One region of the Pectobacterium sp. PL64 genome, then DNA from elsewhere that is predicted to be linked to it. Evidence: predicted binding sites of a transcription regulator. Region 1 holds the regulator's gene; each other region holds the start of a gene.

What was found. Region 1 encodes PurR, which represses purine synthesis genes. Its sites were predicted from a motif close to CANGCAAACGTTTGCNTG; they were not measured.
Region 2: the regulator PurR is predicted to act here: its motif matches at 1,286-1,303, upstream of HP572_RS19885 (NCS2 family protein).
Region 3: the regulator PurR is predicted to act here: its motif matches at 1,774-1,791, upstream of purL (phosphoribosylformylglycinamidine synthase).
Region 4: the regulator PurR is predicted to act here: its motif matches at 1,476-1,493, upstream of HP572_RS16350 (nucleoside-specific channel-forming protein Tsx).

Annotation. Positions count from the first base shown of each region.
Region 1 covers NZ_CP092070.1:2,338,879-2,342,051, forward strand. The annotation lists gene HP572_RS10320 (C40 family peptidase) at 1-597, shown strand, start outside; gene HP572_RS10325 (YnhF family membrane protein) at 708-797, opposite strand; gene purR (HTH-type transcriptional repressor PurR) at 1,185-2,210, shown strand; gene cfa (cyclopropane fatty acyl phospholipid synthase) at 2,412-3,173, shown strand, end outside.
Region 2 covers NZ_CP092070.1:4,419,602-4,422,774, reverse strand. The annotation lists gene HP572_RS19885 (NCS2 family protein) at 1-1,228, opposite strand, end outside; gene recG (ATP-dependent DNA helicase RecG) at 1,395-3,173, opposite strand, start outside.
Region 3 covers NZ_CP092070.1:3,119,286-3,122,458, reverse strand. The annotation lists gene tadA (tRNA adenosine(34) deaminase TadA) at 1-123, shown strand, start outside; gene mltF (membrane-bound lytic murein transglycosylase MltF) at 163-1,671, opposite strand; gene purL (phosphoribosylformylglycinamidine synthase) at 1,888-3,173, shown strand, end outside.
Region 4 covers NZ_CP092070.1:3,651,113-3,654,285, reverse strand. The annotation lists gene nadC (carboxylating nicotinate-nucleotide diphosphorylase) at 1-346, opposite strand, end outside; gene HP572_RS16350 (nucleoside-specific channel-forming protein Tsx) at 491-1,351, opposite strand; gene ampD (1,6-anhydro-N-acetylmuramyl-L-alanine amidase AmpD) at 1,808-2,380, shown strand; gene ampE (beta-lactamase regulator AmpE) at 2,380-3,173, shown strand, end outside.

The DNA of each region.
Region 1 (3,173 bases):
ACGCAAAGCAGCACGCCCGCGCTAGTGAAAAAAAATCTTAAAAAGCTGAAGCCTGAAGAAGAGAAACAAACAACCGCACAAGCCAGAGTCAAAACCGGGCTGAAGAAGACTGCACTCAAGGGAAAAGCGGATAAAAATCCAGCGCCGACAGAAAAAGGAATGGCGCTAAGCGCAGCGCATAAAAAACGCTATCAGCATGCCAAAACGACCGCAATGAATAAGTTGATGAGCCAGATTGGTAAACCTTACCACTGGGGCGGCTCCTCTCCCTTTACCGGATTCGACTGTAGCGGGCTGGTCTATTACGCCTACAAAGATGTCGTTAAGATCCAAATTCCACGCACCGCAAACGAAATGTATCACCTGCGTGACGCCGCTCCGATTAAAAAGAGCGAGCTGGAAAGTGGCGATCTGGTCTTCTTCCGCATCAATAATCGTGGCGCAGCCGATCACGTCGGGGTTTATCTGGGTGAAGGGAAATTTATCCAGTCGCCGCGTACAGGCTCAGATATTCGTATCAGCAAGCTGAGTGAAGATTATTGGCAGGAGCACTATGTTGGCGCACGTCGCGTGGTGACGCCGCAGACGATTCGTTAAGAGAAAAGTTGTACGTAGTAAAAAAAGCGATGTGAAGACAAGCGATTCAGACACGTTTTATGTAGCATCAACGTGTCTGAATACCTAACCCGCCCAGAGGCACCGTTTGGTTAGTTCAGCACCGCAATAAAACTAAATGCGATGATCACAGCCAACGAGCCCACCGTTGTCAGCAAAGACATCTTCAGATCTGTATCCATAAATTACTCCTTATTAACGAACAAATTTTATCTGAAAGCTTCATCTGAAAAGCCCCCCCTTCACAGCCGAACCCGTTTAGGTAGTTAAAGCCACAAATAATAGGGTTATTACGATTCTTTCATAATTGTAGCGAAAAATCTCGGACGAATGCATCACTAATAGTATAAATTAGCCCTTTCACTTTCATGATAAATCGGACACAATCCGCTGTTTATGAAAGCGCTGCGTATCAGTCGAAAAACGTCAACCCAGATCCCTTCGGTATAACATTCGGCATTCTCCTTCTGAAATCCTGTTTTTTAGCTTAGAAGAAGAACATTAAACGTAGGCAAACGATTAACAATATACTTACGTCTGTAACAGGTAAGTTCAGGAGTCATTTTTAGATGGCAACGATTAAAGATGTGGCAAAACGTGCTGGCGTTTCCACCACAACCGTATCGCACGTGATCAATAAAACACGTTTCGTCGCCGAAGAGACTAAGGCAGCCGTCAGGGCGGCAATCAAAGAATTGCACTATTCGCCCAGCGCCGTCGCGCGCAGCCTCAAAGTTAATCACACTAAATCTATCGGTTTGCTGGCCACATCCAGCGAAGCCCCCTATTTCGCCGAGATCATTGAAGCCGTTGAAAACAGCTGCTATGCCAAAGGCTACACGCTGGTGCTGTGTAATTCACATAACGACATCGGTAAACAGCGCGCCTATCTTTCCATGCTGGCGCAAAAACGCGTCGACGGCCTGTTGGTGATGTGCGCTGAATACCCACCAGAGCTGCTGTCGATGTTGGAAGATTATCGCAGCATTCCGATGGTCGTGATGGACTGGGGACAGATGCACAGCGATTTTACCGATACGATTATCGATAACGCCTTTGAAGGCGGTTATATGGCAGGTCGCTACCTGATTGAACGCGGCCATCGGGATATCGGTGCCATCCCCGGCACTCAAGAACGCAACACCGGCAGCGGACGCTACCTCGGCTTTTTGAAAGCGTTGAAGGAAGCCGACATCACCGTACGCGACGAATGGGTGGTTCGGGGCGATTTCGAACCGGAATCCGGCTATAAAGCCATGCATCAGATCCTCGCACAGAAACAGCGTCCAACGGCCGTATTCTGCGGCGGTGATATCATGGCAATGGGGGCTATCTGTGCGGCTGACGAGCTGGGTCTGCGCGTGCCGCAGGACATTTCGGTGATCGGTTATGACAACGTGCGCCACGCGCGTTTCTTTACGCCTGCGCTGACCACCATCCACCAGCCAAAAGAGCGTCTGGGACAGTCCGCTTTCGCGATGCTGCTGGATCGTATTACCAGTAAACGGGAAGATGCGCACGTCATTGAAGTGCACCCAACGTTGATTGAACGCCGCTCGGTTGCAGACGGCCCCTACCTCGACTATCGCCGCTAGCCGCAGCCATTCTGTACAGACGATTTTCTTATTCCTGCTGCTTCCCTTCTCTGCTTCAGCCAATTCTCTTGTATGCTGGCTGAAGCAGTTAAAAATTTAATACCGTGTTTCATTTTCTCTGGTGACAGCCGATACCTCGGCTGCGATAAGTGTTGTCCTGGTGTGTTTTACGATACTTTTACATAAAGTTAAGGAGACATGATGGGTTTACCTTATACAGAAGAATGGGATCCTAATACCGCGCCCTGGTTCCACATCGTGCAGGACATGCTGGCCACCGCGGATATCACCATCAACGGCACCCGCCCTTTTGACATCCGCGTGACCAACCCTAATTTCTTTAAGCGTATCCTGTGTGAGGGATCGCTGGGGCTGGGAGAAAGCTACATGGATGAATGGTGGGAGTGTGAACGGCTGGACATGTTTTCCCATCGCGTCCTGCGGGCTGGGCTGGAGGCTAAGTTACCCCGTCGCCTGCACGATCTCACGCGGATCGCGCTCTCCCGCGTCACGAATTTACAATCCCGTCGACGCGCTCAGGTTGTCGGTAAAGCGCATTACGATTTAGGTAACGACCTCTTTACCCTGATGCTGGATCCCTACATGCAATATTCCTGCGCCTATTGGAAACAGGCACAGACGCTGGAACAGGCGCAGGAAGACAAACTCGCCATGATCTGCGAAAAACTCCAGCTAACATCAGGGATGACGCTGCTGGATATCGGCTGCGGCTGGGGCGGACTTGCCGAGTTCGCGGCACGCCACTACGGCGTTTCAGTTTACGGCATCACCATTTCCAGAGAGCAGCAGGTGCTGGCACAGCGACGTTGTCAGGATCTGAACGTCACCATTGAATTACAGGATTATCGCGATCTCGATCGGCAATTCGATCGCGTGGTGTCGGTAGGCATGTTTGAACACGTCGGGCCACGCAACTATGACAACTACTTCCGCGTCGTACGG
Region 2 (3,173 bases), 2.1 Mb from region 1:
TCATGATCGCACGACGATTCAGCGGCTCACGGGACACAATACGCACACCAGAAGCGGCGATCGTACCAAACATTACGATAGTGGCACCGCCCAGAACTGGCTCTGGAATATGCTGCACAAATCCGCTAACGGCAGGGAACAGACCCAGTGCGATCAGCATCAGTGAAACCACGAAGCCCACATAGCGGCTGGCAACACCGGTAAGCTGGATGACGCCGTTATTCTGGCCGAAGCAAGAGTTAGGGAAGGTATTGAACACGGCAGAAAGGCAAGAATTCAAGCCGTTTGCCAACACACCGCCTTTTAAGCGTTTCATGTACAGCGGGCCTCTGACCGGCTGCTCTGAAACGTCGGAGGTCGCGGTGATGTCACCGATGGTTTCTAACGAGGTCACCATGAAGACTAGCATCAGCGGAATCAACAGGTTCCAGTCAAAGCCTAGACCGTAATGCAGCGGCGCGGGCACCATAATGACCGTGTCGTTTTGAGCAGGCGCATTTTCCGGCAGCATTCCCATCAACCAGGCACCCAGATAACCCACCGCCATGGCAATCACCAGCGACGCGACGCGCAGGTAAGGGTTACGCTGGCGGTTAAGTAGAATAATAACCAGCAACACCACACCCGCTAATAGTAAGTTCTTGGGGGCGCCGAAGGTGTTATTACCCATTGCGGCATAGCCGCCGCCAATGGAGGTCAGGCCGACTTGAATCAGCGACAGCCCAATGATCATCACCACAATGCCGGAAACCAGCGGGGTAATGATGCGGCGGGTTAAATGCAGGAAGCGTGAAAGAATGATTTCGGTGAAGGAAGCGACCATCAGCGTACCGAACAGTGCTGCCATCATCGTGGGAACATCTGCTCCGCCGTTTTTCAGCGCCAGTCCACCCATAATCAGCGGCGTCACGAAATTAAAGCTGGTGCCCTGAATAGACAGCAGACCAGAACCGACAGGACCCCAGGTTTTAATTTGTAGAATAGAGGCCAGACCGGAAGCGAAAAGCGACATGCTGATGATGCGCTGCGTATCTTCCGCGGGTAAACCTAATGCCTGACAGATCAGTAGCGCGGGGGTAATCACCGCAACAAACATGGCAAGCAGGTGCTGACTGGCGGCGAACAGCGTTTGCGGCAGCGGCGGCCGGTCTTCAAGATGATAGATGAGTTCACTGCGCTGAGGTGCGGCAGCGGCTTCTGTTTGGGACGTTTCCGTGGTGGTTGTCATGATGTAAGTTGGCGTTCCTGAAACGACAAAGAGCGCATTTTAATGATCTCTTTGCTGAAAGCAAACGTTTGCTAACTCATCTTTTCGATATGAATTTTGTCTGACAGGCAAGGCCTTATTATTTAACGGGATACTTTTAGGAGAAATGCAGAATACATAGCCGTGATCAGGCGTTGGTGTACCGTGCACGTTCTGGTAGCCAGCGTTCGATTAGCGCGATGGCATGCTCGGGATAGTGTTCGTGCAAGTGGCGAGCAACGCGCTGCACCTGTGGAATCAGATCCTGATCGCGCAGGAGGTCTGCGACTTTAAACTCGGCATTGCCCGTTTGGCGCGTACCGAGTAATTCGCCCGGTCCGCGAATTTCCAGATCGCGTTGCGCGATAACAAAGCCATCGTTGCTATCGCGTAGAACCTGGAGCCGTTTTTGTGCCGTCTTGCTCATTGGCGTTTTGTAGAGCAGCACGCAGTGAGATGCCACCGCGCCGCGTCCGACGCGACCACGCAACTGGTGCAGCTGTGCCAGACCCAGACGCTCCGGGTTTTCAATGATCATTAGGCTGGCATTCGGTACATCCACACCTACCTCGATGACGGTCGTCGCCACCAGCAGTTGCAGCTCGCCCTGTTTGAAGGCCTGCATCACCGCCTGCTTTTCCTGCGCTTTCATGCGGCCGTGAACCAATCCAACCTTGAGATTTGGCAGGGCCGCCTTCAGCTCTTCGCTGGTGGCTTCTGCTGCCTGCGCTTCCAGCAGGTCGGATTCTTCGATCAGCGTACACACCCAATAGGCCTGCCGCCCTTCCTGCTGACAGGCATTATTCACGCGCTCGATAATGTCGCTGCGGCGTGAATCCGGTATGGCGACGGTAGTGACGGGGGTTCTGCCCGGCGGTAGTTCATCAATGACGGACGTATCCAGATCGGCATAGGCCGTCATCGCCAGCGTGCGGGGGATCGGTGTCGCGGTCATGATTAATTGATGGGCATGAAAGCCCTGTTCTTCGCCTTTTTCCCACAGCGCAAGGCGTTGATGCACGCCAAAGCGGTGCTGTTCGTCAATGATGACCAATGCCAGCCCGTTGAATTTTACCTGCTGCTGGAAAATAGCGTGCGTCCCGACAACCATGGAAACCTGACCGCTGGCGATGGCATCCTGCTGCGCCTGACGTGCTTTCCCTTTTTGTTTACCAGCCAGCCAGCCCACTTCAAGCCCTAGCGGTTCAAACCACTGACGGAAATTATGGGCGTGCTGTTCGGCCAATAGCTCTGTTGGCGCCATCAGCGCGACCTGCTTGCCGTTGGCAATGGCGCGTAATGCTGCCAGTGCGGCGACCAGCGTTTTTCCTGAACCGACATCGCCCTGCACCAGACGCATCATCGGGAAATCTTTCGCCATATCCGCTTCAATTTCGGCTACGACACGTTCTTGCGCCTGCGTGGGGTTGAACGGCAGGGCCGCGAGCAACTGTTGCTTCAAACCATCTTGCGCCTGTAGCGGCGAGGCTTTATGCCGTTGTTCCCCCGCCCGCACGGCGAGCATACTCAGGTTATGCGCCAGCAGTTCTTCCATAATCAGCCGCTGCTGTGCCGGGTGTTTCCCGTGCTCAAGCTCGCTGAGCTGCATATCCGGCGGGGGACGATGTAAGGTGCGTAGTGCGTCCGGCAGGCTAATGAGCGATCGGCTTAGAGATTCAGGCAGCAACTCATCGATGTGGTTGGCATCGAGCAACGCCAGCGCCTGATCGGTCAGTTTACGGAGCGTGGCCTGACGAACGCCCTCTGTGGAAGGGTAAACTGGCGTGAGCGATTCTTGTAACTCGACCTGCGTACTATCCCCCTGAACTCGATATTCAGGATGGATGATCTCCGCGCCGATTTTGCCACGCTTGATTTCGCCATAAGCGGTAACGCGCTGTCCCGGTGCGAGGCTGTTTTTCATCGC
Region 3 (3,173 bases), 780 kb from region 1:
GAATCCGGCATTCTGGCTGATGAATGTTCTGCCACGCTCAGCACGTTCTTTCGCCTGCGTCGTGAACAGCATAAAGCCCGTCGTGCCGCAGAAAAAAGCGAGAAAAACGCCGCGCAGGAGTAGCGGGGCGTTTGTTCTTTCATACGGATCTACTCCGGTTCTTTATTCCGGTACCTTGCTGAGAGGCACGGCCGGATAGCCTTGTGCGATCTGGGTTTGCTGCTGCAATTTGGCTTCTTTTTCTATCAGATAGCCTTCCAGACTCACCATATAACGCCGAATGTTTTCCACGTAGTTATAGGCTTCGTGTCCGCGCGCGTAGCCGTAGGTGGTTTGAGTGTAATAGCGCTTCTGGCTCAGCATCGGCAGGCGCATCTTCACATCGACCCAGCTGTCGGGGTTACCCTTCTGTTTTTCGGTCAATTTACGCGCATCAAGCAGATGAGCGTATCCCATGTTGTAAGACGCCAGCGCAAACCAGATTTTTTCATCTTCCGGAATGGTGTCCGGCATTTTCTGCATCATGTGCGACATATATTGCGCACCGCCGCGAATACTTTGCTCAGGGTCGACCCGATCGGTGACGTTCAGGCTTTCTGCCGTGTTGCGCGTGAGCATCATCAGCCCGCGCACGCCGGTAGGAGAAGTCGCCAGCGGGTTCCAGTGTGACTCCTGATAGGAGATGGCGGCCAGCAGTTTCCAGTCGATATCGGTGGCGTATTTTTCAAATAATGGGCGCAGATCCGGCAGCGTTTCATCAATCGCGCTCAGGAACGTGGTGGTATCGACATAGTCAAATTCGCCAACGTGACCGAGATACTTCTCCTCCAGACGCGCGAGCGTGCCGTCTTCGACAATCTGGCTGAAGAAATCCAGCAGCGCGGCGGACAGGCTGTCATCGTGTGAACGGCGCATATACCAGGTAACCGGCTCTTCGTCGCTGAGATCGAAAGCGACGGCAAGCTGCGGATGAATTCGCTGCATCAGGCCGATGGTGACCGAATCACCCAGCGTATAGTCCAGTTTGCCGTCGGCAACCTGCTTCAGTAATTCCTGCGTGCTCTGATCGGAAGCCGATTCCCAGCTTAGCTGCGGGTATTTCTCTGCTTTTAGATCGCGCAGGGTCGCGGCGTGGGCGGAGCCCGACGTCACGACAAGGCGGCCTTGCAGTTTATCCAGCGTTTTTGGGCGGGGTGAACCGAGGCGGTACACCATCTGTTGTGAAATGGAATAGTAGGTTGGGCCGGCGCGGAAACGTTCCAGACGCTCATGGTTGTAGATCAGCCCGGCAGCCAGTAGGTCGGCATCGTCGCCGTCCAGATCGTCGAACAGCTCGTCAAGATTCTTGCGTGACGAGACCACCAGCTTGACGCCGAGGTAATCGGCGAACCGTTTTGCCAGTTCATAGTCCAGACCTGTCGGGGATCCGTTGCTCATTGCATAAGTCAGCGGTGAGTTGACCGTGCTGATACGCAACTCACCGCGTGAGAGGATCTGCCTGAGCTGTACATCCTGACTACTGCGCCAGGGAATACTAGGCCATAGCGCTAACGCCAGCAGTAACGTGATAATCCCGATGAAAAAATAATTTAATTTTAACGGCTTCAAATAGTTATCTCTCGGCGGCCGTGTGGCCAGGCTGTCTGTAACGGCAGTTTTTTTATACGTCATTTCCCAGAGTGGGGGCATTTTGCTTAACAAAGCGCCAGTGTGCAACTTTTATTGATTTGGTCACCAATTAATCATTCGTCGGGCGTGAAGTGAAATTATCGCCACGCAAACGGTTTCGTCCGAGGGAAGGATTCTCTATAATATGCGCGTTTCCCCCCTGTTGTGCCCCATGGCTGTATCGCAGCCAGTGCATCGAAGACGAGAGAACTTTAGATTATGGAAATACTGCGTGGTTCACCTGCTTTATCGGCTTTTCGTATTAATAAATTGCTGGTCCGCTGCAAAGAGCACGTTTTGCCGGTCAGTGATATCTATGCTGAATACGTACATTTCGCCGATGTCAGCGCCCCGTTGAACAACGATGAACAGGCCAAACTGACACGTTTGCTGAAGTATGGTCCTTCTCTCGCGGAGCACGAGCCTCAAGGCCATCTGTTACTGGTCACGCCGCGTCCCGGCACGATTTCGCCGTGGTCTTCCAAAGCAACGGATATCGCCCATAACTGTGGGTTAAGCAAAGTACTGCGTCTGGAGCGTGGTCTGGCATTCTATATTCATGCGCCTACGCTGAGCGATGAACAGTGGCAGCAACTGGGGGCACTGCTGCATGACCGCATGATGGAAAGCGTATTTAGCGACCTGAAACAGGCCGAAGCGCTGTTCTCTCACCACCAACCTGCACCTTTCAAGCGTGTCGAAATTCTGCTGCAAGGCCGTCAGGCACTGGAAGAGGCGAACGTCCGTCTGGGACTGGCATTGGCAGAAGATGAAATTGACTATCTGATGGAAGCCTTCACCAAACTGGGCCGCAATCCTAACGATATCGAACTGTATATGTTCGCCCAGGCGAACTCTGAGCACTGCCGCCACAAGATTTTCAACGCGGATTGGGTGATCGACGGCGTTACTCAGCCGAAGTCACTGTTCAAAATGATCAAAAACACCTTTGAACACACCCCCGATCACGTTCTCTCTGCCTATAAAGATAACGCCGCCGTCATGGAAGGTTCCGCCGTCGGCCGTTTCTACACCGATCCCAACGGGCAATATACTTACCATCAGGAAGACGCCCATATCCTGATGAAGGTTGAAACGCATAACCACCCAACCGCCATTTCACCGTGGCCGGGCGCGGCAACGGGATCCGGTGGTGAAATCCGTGACGAAGGCGCGACAGGCCGTGGCTCCAAGCCGAAAGCGGGTCTGGTGGGCTTCTCTGTATCGAACTTGCGCATTCCTGGCTTTGTTCAGCCGTGGGAAGAAGAATTCGGCAAGCCAGAGCGTATTGTCAGCGCGCTGGATATCATGATCGAAGGCCCATTGGGCGGCGCGGCATTCAACAACGAATTCGGCCGTCCTGCACTGACGGGCTATTTCCGTACTTATGAAGAGCGTGTTGATAGCCACAATGGCACCGAACTGCGTGGCTACCATAAACCGATCATGCTGGCGGGCGGCATTGGTAACATCCGTGCCGATCACGTCAAAAAAGGCGAAATTAT
Region 4 (3,173 bases), 1.3 Mb from region 1:
CCGTCAGGAGCTGTTTGGCTGGGCCGGTGATGTCACACAGCGTTTGGTTAGGCGTGATAGCGTCGCCATCGGCAACGTGCCAGACGATCGTTGTCGTGTTGCCCAATTGAGAAAAGACTTCCTCAAGCCAGCGCGTACCACAGAATATGCCCGCTTCACGCGTGATAATGCGTGCGCTGACGGTCTCGTTGTCGGGGAGCAGAAGCGCGGTAATGTCTTGATTAGCATCGACGATGCCACCTAAATCTTCACGCAAGGCCAGTTGCACGCTGGCGGGAATATCTTGTGCAATACGAGCGAGCAAGGCTTGTTGGCGTTGTTCCTGACTGTAGCGACGCGTTGACATGACAAAACTCCGAAGGGGGATTCGGAGGTCTATGCTACCTTGTTTACATCAGGACATCCAGAATGAATAGTTATTACAATTCAGTCGGTTACTGTTATTAATCTTCCGGCGAACATCCGTGGTCGCCGGAAAGAGGAGGCGATTTTAGAAGTTGTAACCGACGACCAGGTAGTAGCCCCAGCCGGTAGATTTCACTTCAAACGGGCCTTTGCCGAAATTAAGTTCTGCGCCATCAGCCCATTGGCCGCCGTTGTGGAAGTAACGAGCGACGAAAGAGTAGTGCCAGTGGTCGTAGCCCAGCGCCAGAATATGGCTGGAGGCAATGGAATTGTTGGTGCGGCTTGAGTTCGATTTATCACGCAGTTCTGAGCCAAAATCGAAATTGGTGAAGCTGATATACGAGACGTTGCCGCCCAGCATTGAGCCCAGTGGGTAAGAGTATTTCACTTTTACACGGTAGCCGTCCCACTCGTTTTCGTTAGCGGCGCCGTAGTTTTGCCATTGGTATTTGGCATAGCCGTTCACTGACAGAGACAGGTCTGTGCCGGTATCAATATCAGTACCTAAGCCCATGTACCAGGTGCTCTGGCGTGAACCGCTGTTGCGACCCTGATCGTAAATAACGTTATTGGCGATGTACCACTCTTTAAACGGACCAAAGCTCAGATCAGCGCCCGTCAGCTTATCAATAGAGAAACGTGGTTCGATCTCGACAAACAGCGGAGAGCCTTTGTCCCAAATGCCACGGCTGTCGGGATCGCCACCAAAAAACTTAGGCGCATCGGCGTAGCCGTAGAAATCGAACCAGTCTTTACGCGCAAATGCTTCGTATTCCAGGTAAGTCGTGCTGTTCAGTTGCGGCCCGAAACGCGTGTGGGCGCTACCGACGACGTTAATGCTCTGGTGCCACCAGTCGGACAGGTATTCGGCTTTATTGCTGTCGGCAAGAGCAGGCATTGAGCATGACAGTGCGAGCAACGCGCCTGCGGCGAAAGTTTTTTTCATGTTAAGTACCATAGTGTTAGACGTTATTTACGTCGTACGTAAGACCGCAAAATAAGTTTTGGTAATATCTAAAAAAATCAGAAGATAATTTTGTCATGCATTTTAAGTAAAAATAGACGCAATGCACGAAAACGATTGCCTTTTGTTATGCCATTACATTTGTAATGTGATTTTAATCACATAATGGTGTTAGGGATTTCACCTTACTAAAAAAGGTATCGGGATTGCGTTTGGGCAGGAAAGCGGCGGGAATATCACAAAACAAACGGTAAAACCTATTGATATCCAGTTGAATAGATAGCGTGGCGCGAAACATGGTATCTTGGAGACAAGCACCTTTTGGCTACAATTGTTTTTACACCTGACATTATTTTTATATCTGACATTGTTTTTATTCCGGAAATTGATTTTTCGCCTGATTCAGCCGGCAAACGATACGATGCGAGGTTATCGCCGATGCTTTTGGAAAATGGCTGGTTATCCGACATTACACACACGCCTTCACCGCATTATGATGGTCGCCCGAATGATGAGGTGCCTTCCCTACTGGTGATCCACAATATCAGTCTGCCGCCCGGCGAGTTTGGCGGGCCGTATATCGATCAACTGTTTACGGCGACGTTGGATCCCACTGCGCATCCTTATTTCGCCGACATTTCCCATTTACGCGTCGCGGCACACTGCCTGATTCGCCGCGATGGGCAAATCACCCAGTATGTGCCTTTCGATCAGCGCGCCTGGCATGCCGGTGTGTCGGTGTTTGAAGGCCGGGAACGCTGTAATGATTTCTCTATTGGCATTGAGCTGGAAGGGACGGATACGCTGCCTTTTACCGCGCAGCAGTATCACTCGCTGGTGGCGATTACACGCCTATTAATGCGGGCCTATCCTATTACGCTATCGCGCATTACCGGACACAGCGACATCGCGCCGGGCCGTAAAACCGACCCCGGACCGGCATTTGACTGGGACGGCTATCATCGTTTGCTACAAGAAAACTGGACAGAGAATAAAGGGAGTCTGGATTAATGACGCTGTTTACACTGTTGCTTACGCTGGCATGGGAACGCTTGTTCAAACAGGGCGAGCACTGGCAGATCGATCATCGGCTTGAGGTTGTATTCCGGCACGTACCGTCTCCGTCTTTATTGCAAACGCTGTTCCTGACGCTCTGTAGCATGGGCATCGTGGCGGGCTTGCTGTGGCTCACGAGCGGTATTCTGTTCGGCCTGATTTCTCTTTTGCTGTGGATTGTCATCAGCCTGATGTGCATTGGCGCGGGTGAAATCCGTCAGCACTATCGGCGCTATTTGCAGGCGGCACAGCGCGGCGAGGCGGATGCCCGCCGGGAAATGGCGGCTGAACTGGCGCTGATTCACGGTCTGCCCGTTGGCACGGGAGAAGAAGAGCAACTGAAAGAGCTGCAAAATGCGCTGCTGTGGATAAATTTCCGGTTTTATTTAGCGCCGCTGTTCTGGTTTATCGCTGCTGGACCCTACGGGCCGATTGCGCTGACGGGGTATGCATTTTTACGCGCCAGACAGACCTGGCTTGCCCGCCACCACACCCCGCTGGAGCGCGCGCAGTCTGGCGTCGATAGTTTACTGCATTGGCTTGATTGGATTCCCGCCCGCTTGGTCGGTGCCGCTTATGCATTGCTGGGGCACGGAGAGAAAGCACTGCCTGCGTGGTTCGCCTCGTTGGGGGATTCCCGCAGTTCACAGTATTGGGTGTTGACTCAACTGGCCCAATTTTCTCTCGCGCGTGAATCCTACGTTGAGCCTGTAGAGACGCCGAAAGCCGCCGTGACGCTGGCGAAAAA